One region of the Kineococcus sp. R86509 genome, then DNA from elsewhere that is predicted to be linked to it. Evidence: riboswitches for the same ligand, from Rfam matches in the RefSeq annotation. Region 1 holds a riboswitch; the other holds the start of a gene.

Region 1 (4,208 bases):
CCGCCCGATCCCGACCCGGGAGAACACCGTCTCGACCACGACGGCCCCCGCGAGCAGGTTCCCCACGACGACCCCGCCGATGGTGAGCGCCGGGATGGTGGCGTTGCGGAACGCGTGGCGCAGGTGTACCCGGGCGCGGGACGCACCCTTGGCCCGGGCGGTCTCGACGTACGGTTCGGCCAGGGCCGTCCGCAGACCCCGGGCGAGGACCTGCGCGATGGAGGCCGAGACCGGGATCGCCAGCGTGACGGCCGGCAGGACGAGGCTGGAGACCCCCCGGTTGCCCAGTGCGGGGAAGACCGGGATCCGGAACGAGAACACCTGGATGAGCAGCAGCCCGACCCAGAACGTCGGCAGGGAGACCCCCAGCGGCGGCAGGGCGAGCAGCAGCGTCCGGGCCCAGGCCCACCGCGTCCACGTCGAGAGGAAGGCGATCCCCACCCCCAGGACGAGGGCGACCACGAAGGCCGAGGCGGCGAGCAGGGCCGTCTGCGGCAACGCGTCGGCGATCGACGTCGACACCGGCGCGCCGTTCTGGATCGAGTTCCCGAGGTCGAGGTGCAGCGTGCGCCAGAGCGCGTGGACGTACTGCACGGGCAACGGGTCGTCGAGTCCGTACTCGGCGCGCAACGCCGCCGCCTGGGCGGGGTCGACCGCGGCCTGCTCCCCGCCCTGACCACCGGCGAGCATGATCGAGACCGGGTCGCTCGGGAGCAGGTAGAGGATGACGAACGTCACGGTGAACGCCGCCCACAGGACCAGCACGGCCTGACCGAGACGGCGGCCCACGTAGCCCACGAGCCCGAGGTTCACGAGGTCTTCCAGGCGTCGTAGAACCACAACCGGGAGGAACCCTCGAACTGCAGGTCGTGCACGTCGTCGCTCGCGGCGATGACGGTGGAGAGTTCGACGAGCGGGATCGAGTGGGCCTGGGTCAGGAGGAGCTTCGACGCCTGGGCGACGAGGTCCGCGCGCTGCGCGGGGTCGGTCGTCGCGGCCTGCCGGGTCAGCAGGTCGTCCACCTCGCTGTGCGCGCGGTGGTTCACGTTGCGCGCCTCGGTGGAGAAGATCGTGCGGGCGACGTCCGGGTCGGAGCGGGTCAGGTTGTAGAAGATCGCGTCGTAGTCGCCGGAGTTCTGCTGGGCCGTCGTCTCGGCCGTCGTGCCCTGCTTCAACTGCAGGTCGATCCCGACCTCGCGCACCTGCTGCTGCACGAGTTCCAGCACCGCCGAGGTGGGCTGCCAGAAGGTGATCGTGAAGGAGAGCTTCTGGCCGTCCTTCGCGCGGATCCCGTCCGAACCCTTCGTCCAGCCGGCCTCGTCGAGGAGGGCGTTGGCCCCGGCGACGTCGTGGGCGAGGACGTCGGAGTCGTCGGGTGCGTCCGGGGTGGACGCCGAGAGCGCCGACGTCACGGCCACGTCACCCGGGTTGAGGATGCTCGCCAGTTGTTCGCGGTCGATGGCCTTGGACAGGGCCTGACGGACGCGTTCGTCCTGGAAGACCGGCCGCGACTCGTTGGGGAAGAAGTTGTAGGGGATGCCCGGGTTCGCGCGACGTTCGGTCCAGAAACCGCCGCCGTCGAACTGCGGGAGGTCCTGCGCGGAGATCGCCGTCGTCGCGTCGATCTGACCCGACTGCAGCGACCCGGTGCGCACGCTCGCCTCGGGGACCACCTGGTAGGTGATCGTGTCGAGGTAGGCGTCACCGCTGTGCTGGGAACCCGTCGGGGCCCAGGCGTACCCGGTGCGCTTCTTCAGCACGACTTCGCTGTCCTTGGTGTACTTCCCGACCACGAAGGGGCCTGATCCGACGAGAGTCGTTCCATCGCAACGGGTCGCGGGATCAGCGGTGGTCGTCGCGACGGAGAGCAGACCGAGGCTCATCGTCGACGTCGCCTGCAGGAACTGCGCGCTCGGCTGCGAGAACGTCACGACGGCCGTCTGCGCGTCCGGCGTCTGCGTCCCGGTGTAGCCCGCGAGGTAGGCCGAGGCCAACGACGCCTTCGCACCGAGTGCGACGATGCCGTCGAGGTTCGCCTTGACCGCCGCGGAGTCGAGCGGCGTCCCGTCGGAGAACGTGGCGCCCTCACGCAGGTGGAACGTGAACGTCCTCGCGTCGGGGCTGACCTCCCAGCTCTGGGCCAGCCACGGCTGGACCTGACCGTCGAGGTCCTGGACCGTGAGGGAGTCGACGAGCTGGCGACCGACGTTCAGGGCGTCGTTGTTGCCGACCTGCTGCGGGTCGATGCAGCCGGAGTCGACCTGGATGGCGAAGGTGAGGTTCCCACCGGCGACGGGTTCACCGTCGGCGGCGGGACTGCCGTCGTCCTGGCTCCCGCCACCGCAGGCGGTGAGGGCGAACAACGCGACGAGGGCGACGGCGGAAAGTGGCGTGCGGGTGCGCAAGGGTCCTCCAGGCTGAGGGGTACGTCGACGACACGTCCGGCCTGCGGCAGGGACGCGGGATGACCGGCACGTTCCCGGTCGGCGGGGGTGCTGGGTCAGCGACAGCCGGTGGAACCGGTGAGGCAGAAGTCGACGATGCGCCTCAGGACGGCGACGTGGGACGTCTTGTTCACTGCGCTCCTCCATCGTTCCTGGCGGAAGCACCCGCGCCCGTTGCCGGGGGGTTGCTGCGACGTCGTCGAGCCAGGTCTCTCAGCCGCTCTGGATGGTGTTCTGCAGGAATCATAGGGACCCCCTGCCGGAATCTCAACCCGGCCGGGTGGGTCGGCGGGAACCCGGGCCGAACGAGCGCCGCCCTCCTGATCTCGAGAGGTCAGGAGGGCGGCGGTCGTCCGGCGGGGTTCCGGTCGGACGGGGGCGTCAGCTCGTCGCGACGGCGTGCGCGGGGAGTTCCGCGCGGACGGTGCGAGCGGCCTCGACGAGGTTGCGCAGCGACTCGGTGGTCTCGGCGTAGCCACGGGTCTTGAGGCCGCAGTCCGGGTTCACCCAGACCTGGCGGGCCGGGACCGCGGCGACGGCGGCGCGCAGCAACCCGACGACCTCCTCGGTCGAGGGAACGCGCGGCGAGTGGATGTCGTAGACCCCCGGCCCGATGCCCCGCGCGAAACCGGCCCGCGCGATGTCGCCGAGGACCTCCATGCGCGAGCGTGCCGCCTCGATGCTCGTGACGTCCGCGTCGAGGCCGTCGATCGCGTCGATGACCTCACCGAACTCCGAGTAGCAGAGGTGGGTGTGGATCTGCGTCGCGTCGGCGGCACCGGCCGTCGCCAGGTGGAACGAGTTCACCGACCAGTCCAGGTAGGCGGGCTGGTCCTGGGTGCGCAGGGGCAGCAGCTCCCGCAGCGCGGGTTCGTCGACCTGGACGATCCCGATGCCGGCGGCCTCGAGGTCGCTGACCTCGTCGCGCAGCGCCAGGGCGACCTGGCGGGCGGTGTCGCCCAGCGGCTGGTCGTCGCGGACGAAGGACCAGGCGAGGATCGTCACCGGGCCGGTCAGCATGCCCTTGACGGGCTTCGTCGTGCGCGTCTTCGTGTACCGGCTCCAGGGCACGGTGATCGGCGCCGGACGGACGACGTCACCCCAGAGGATGGGCGGGCGCACGCAGCGCGACCCGTAGGACTGGACCCAGCCGTGGGCGGTGACGGCGAACCCGTCGAGCTGCTCGGCGAAGTACTGGACCATGTCGTTGCGCTCGGGTTCCCCGTGCACGACGACGTCGAGCCCGAGTTCCTCCTGCAGGTCCACGACGCGGTCGATCTCGGCCCGCAGGAACTCCTCGTAGGCGGCCTCCGTGAGCTCCCCCCGCGTCCACGCGGCCCGCGCCCTGCGGATCTCGCTCGTCTGCGGGAACGAGCCGATCGTCGTCGTCGGCAGCGCCGGCAGACCCAGCGCCTGCTCCTGCGCGAGGCGGCGCACGGCGTAGTCGCTGCGGCCGAAGGCCTCCGGGGTGAGCGCTGCGAGCCGGTCGCGCACCTCGGGACGGACCACGCCGGGGGCACCGACGCGGTCGGCCCGGGCCTGCGCCGACGCGGTGAGCTCCGTCTGGACGGACGCCGCGTCCCCCAGCGCCTTGCCCAGGACGACGACCTCGGCGACCTTCTGGTCGGCGAACGCGAGCCAGCCGCGCAGGCGCTCGTCGAGGGTGGTCTCGCGGGTCACGTCGTGGGGGACGTGCAGCAGGGAGGTCGACGTCCCGGCGACGACGTGGGCGGCGGAACCCTCGAGGGTCCGCAGCCGGGCCAG
Region 2 (4,208 bases), 340 kb from region 1:
TGGCTGGGACCACGTCCTGGCGCACCGGCCCGGACGTGACCGAGAGGAGCGGCCGTGGCTCACGTGAAGCACGCCCCGCGGACCGAGAAGGACCCCGAACGCGGCGCGCGTCCGCAGCCCCGCACCGGACGGGACAGCGCGGACGTCGGTCGCCAGCGCGAGCGCAACCGCCGCCGCCGCACCCGGTCGCTGCTCATGGTCGTGGCCCTGCTGCTGCTCGTCGTCGACCTGCGCCTGGCCTTCACCGGCTCGGTCCTGCCGCCGCTGCCGAGCGTCGACCCGATCTACGTCATGGTCTTCGTCTTCTTCCTCGCCATGATCGGCCTGCTCCTCGGGCAGACGCTGGTCTCCGGCCGCTCGCCGCACGTCGTCTACCGCCCCGAGCAGATCGACATCGGCCTCGACGACGTCAAGGGTCTGGCCGCGGTCAAGGAGGACGTCGAGCGCAGCCTCGACCTGTTCCTCGCGGCCCGCACCTTCCGGACGCAGATGGGCGGACGGCCCCGGCGCGGACTCCTGTTCGAGGGCTCGCCCGGCACCGGCAAGACGCACATGGCCAAGGCGATGGCCCGCGAGGCGGGCGTCCCCTTCCTCTTCGTCTCCGCGACCAGCTTCCAGTCGATGTGGTACGGCGCGACGGCCCGCAAGCTCCGCTCCTACTTCAAGGCCCTGCGCAAGGCGGCCCGTCGTGAGGGCGGCGCCATCGGGTTCATCGAGGAGATCGACGCCATCGCCGGCGCCCGCGGCGGGATGAGCGCCATGACGCCCGTGGACGCCGACGTCGCCACCGGGATCGTCGGCTGCGGGGGGCTCACCAACCTCGCGATGTCCTTCCCCGCCACGGGCCGGACGGCGCTGCGGACGGAACGCCTGGCCAGCAGCGAAGGCGCCAGCGGCGTCGTCAACGAACTGCTCGTGCAGATGCAGTCCTTCGACGAACCCACCACGTCCGAGCGGCTGCAGGGCTGGTTCGTCGACACCGCCAACCGGTTCCTGCCCCAGCACCGCCGGCTGCAGCGGCCGAAGAGCGAACCCGTCGAGATCCTGCTCATCGCCGCGACCAACCGCGCCGACTCCCTCGACCCGGCCCTGCTGCGTCCCGGCCGTTTCGACCGTCGGCTCAGCTTCGGCCTGCCGGACAAGGTCGGCCGCCGGGAGCTCGTCGACCACTTCCTGTCCCGCAAGGCCCACGAGGCCCCGCTCGACGAGGACGAACGTCGTGACGCGCTCGCCGGGATCACCAACGGGTACTCGCCGGTGATGATCGAGAGCCTGCTCGACGAGGCCCTCGTCAACGCCGTCCGTCGCGGTGCCGACGGGATGAACTGGAGCGACGTCGAGCAGGCCCGCCTGGTCACCGAGGTCGGCCTCGGCCAGCCCGTCGGCTACACCGACCACGAGGCGCGGCTCATCGCGACCCACGAAGCCGGACACGCTACGATCGCCTGGCTCGTCGCCCCGCAGCGCCGCCTCGAGGTCCTCACGATCATCAAGCGCGCCAACGCGTTGGGGCTGCTCGCCCACGGTGACGCCGAGGACGTCTACACCCGTTCCCGCAGCGAACTCGCCGGGCTGATCAAGATCGCCTTCGGCGGTCAGGTCGCCGAGGAGTTCTTCTTCGGCGACGTCTCGACCGGCCCGGCCGGCGACCTGCAGTCCGCGACGCAGGTCGCGGCGCAGATGGTCGGTTCGGCGGGCATGGCCGGGACCCTGGTCTCCTTCGCCGCCGTCCAGCAGGGCGCGTTCGCCGACGGGAACCTCGTCTCCCGCGTCCTCGGTGACTCCGAGGGGCGGCGGCTGGTGGAGAACCTGCTGACCGAGCAGAAGGAGTTCGTCCGCGAACTCATGGGCCGCAACCGCCACCTGGTGGCGGCGCTGCGCGACGCGCTGCTGGAACGGCACGAACTCATCGGTCACGAGATCACCGACGTGCTCGAGGCGGCGCAGGCCGCCCACGAGGCGCAGTCCGCACCGCAGTCCGCACCGCCGCGGGTCATCGACCTGCGCGACACCACCTCCGGCGTCGTCCGGGGGATCTAGAACTCGTCGGGGTCGTCGCCGCAGGAGGGGAGCGACGACCACGACGCAGGAACTCGCGCACCGTGGGAGGCCGGGGGGCCTCCGGGGGCGGTGGCGCGGGAACACAGGAACGGGAACGGTTGCTCCGGGGGGCTGGAGCAGGCGTTCCCGTTCTGCTATCCGCCGCGGCCCGATCGGCCACCCGCGGAGCGGGCTGGACCCTCCCTCCCCACCTGTGGTTCCCTGGTCCCAGGTCATGAGCGCCAGCGACAAGCCCCGGCTCGCTGGCCGGCAACCCTCCTCGTCGTGGGGTGCCCCGGGTGACGACCTGACCTGGTGCTCCGGCACGGGTAAGGACGCTGTCCCTCCCGTTCCGGAGGCCGACGCGTCCACGATCGAGGAGAGCTCCGTGAGCACCACCCTGGAACCCACTGTCGAACCCGATGTGCGGGAACGTTTCTCGCCGCTGCTGCAACGGATCGCGGCCGGCACCGTGACGCGCGAGCAGGACCACGAACTGCCACGGGACCAGGTCCGGGAACTCCTCGACGCCGGGTTCGGCCGGTTGCGCATCCCCGTCGAGGAGGGTGGTGGCGGTCTCGACCTCGTCGAGTTCACCGACCTGCTGGTCGACCTCGCGGCCGCCGACTCGAACCTGCCGCAGATCTTCCGCGGCCACATCGCCTGGGTGGAGCAGGTCCTGAGCCTGCCGGTGGGGGAGTACCGCTCGCGCTGGATCGCGCGGCTGGTGGCGGGGGAGATGGTCGGGAACTCCTGGAGCGAGGTCGGTGACGGGGTCACCGGCGAGCAGCAGACGATCGTCACCACCCGGGACGGGCGCACCGCGATCTCGGGCCGGAAGTACTACACGACCGGCACGATCTACGCCGACTGGACCGACGCGACCGCCCGCCGGCGGCTGCCGGACGGGACCCACGAGGTCGTGACCGCGCTGGTCCCCGTCCGGGGCCGGGGGGTTCGCGTCTCCGACGACTGGGACGGTTTCGGGCAGCAGCTCACCGGGACCGGGACCCTCGAGCTCGACGACGTCGAGATCGCCGCCGACGACGTCTCCCCGTTCACCACCCGGTTCCGCTACCAGACCGCGCTGTACCAACTCGTCCTGCTGGCCGTGCACGCCGGGATCGCCGCGGCGGTCGAACGCGACACCGGGCACGAGGTCCGCACCCGGACCCGCAGCTACACCCACGGGTTGGCCCCCCTCGTCAGGAACGACGCCCAGGTGCTGTCGGTGGCCGGCGAGATCTCCTCGATCGCGTTCACCGCCCGCTCCCTGACCCGCGCTGCGTCGCAGGCGGTCCAGTCCGCCGCCGACACGACACACCTGCCGGGGACGGAGGCGGACCGGGCGGCGAACGTCGAGGCCGAGATCCGGACCGCCCAGGCCCAGGTCGTGCTCTCGGAGTCCGTCCCGCGCGCCGCGACGCTGCTCTTCAACACCCTCGGCGCGTCGGGCACCTCGCGGGCCCGCGACCTCGACCGGCACTGGCGCAACGCCCGCACGGTCGCCTCGCACAACCCGGTGATCTACAAGCAGCGGATCGTCGGCGACTGGTCGGTCAACGGCACCGAACCGCCGTTCGTGTGGGACGTCGGCACCCACGCCTCGGTGGATCCCGCGGCCGGGCGCTAGGTCACACGAGTCCGCGCTCGACCATGCTCCGACCCGCCGCCTCGACGGCCTCGGAGGCGGGTCGGGGTGCCCACCCGAGCACTCGGCGGGCCTTCTCGTTCGAGGTCCGCTTCGCGTAGCCGAGGTCGGGCACCATGGCCCGCAACGCCGGGTCGGCGTCGGCGCCGGCCCGGACGACATCGTTCGGCAGGACCTGGGTGGGGACCCGGTCGGCGTCCGCCCCCAGGGCCGAGCGCAGGATCGCGGCGATCTCCGGGAACTCCAGGGTCGGGCCGTCGGAGAGCAGGAACCGCTGTCCGGCGGCCTCCGCGCTGCCGACGGCGAGGACGTGCGCGGCGGCGACGTCGCGCACGTCGACGATCGGGAAGAACAGGTGCGGCAGCGCCGGCACCGCGCCCGTCAGCAGACGCTGCACGATCTGGTTCGCGCCGGAGACGTCCTGCCCCACGACCGGTCCCATCACCGCCACCGGCAGCAGGGTGACGAGGTCCAGGCCGTTCGCGGCGGCGAACTCCCAGGCGGCGCGTTCGGCGAG

Evidence for each region. Region 1 has a riboswitch for S-adenosylmethionine ahead of SJY07_RS18620 (ABC transporter substrate-binding protein). Riboswitches for the same ligand answer to the same signal wherever they lie in the genome.
Region 2: linked by a shared signal. The riboswitch ahead of SJY07_RS20260 (acyl-CoA dehydrogenase family protein) and the one ahead of SJY07_RS18620 (ABC transporter substrate-binding protein) in region 1 are both predicted to bind S-adenosylmethionine.

What each region holds. Positions count from the first base shown of each region.
Region 1 is NZ_JAXHCE010000001.1:3,809,487-3,813,694, reverse strand. It holds gene SJY07_RS18625 (ABC transporter permease) at 1-813, opposite strand, end outside; gene SJY07_RS18620 (ABC transporter substrate-binding protein) at 810-2,405, opposite strand; SAM riboswitch class I at 2,585-2,677, opposite strand; gene metE (5-methyltetrahydropteroyltriglutamate--homocysteine S-methyltransferase) at 2,826-4,208, opposite strand, start outside.
Region 2 is NZ_JAXHCE010000001.1:4,146,423-4,150,630, forward strand. It holds gene SJY07_RS20255 (AAA family ATPase) at 55-2,040, shown strand; SAM riboswitch class IV at 2,272-2,382, shown strand; gene SJY07_RS20260 (acyl-CoA dehydrogenase family protein) at 2,429-3,673, shown strand; gene SJY07_RS20265 (NAD-dependent epimerase/dehydratase family protein) at 3,675-4,208, opposite strand, start outside.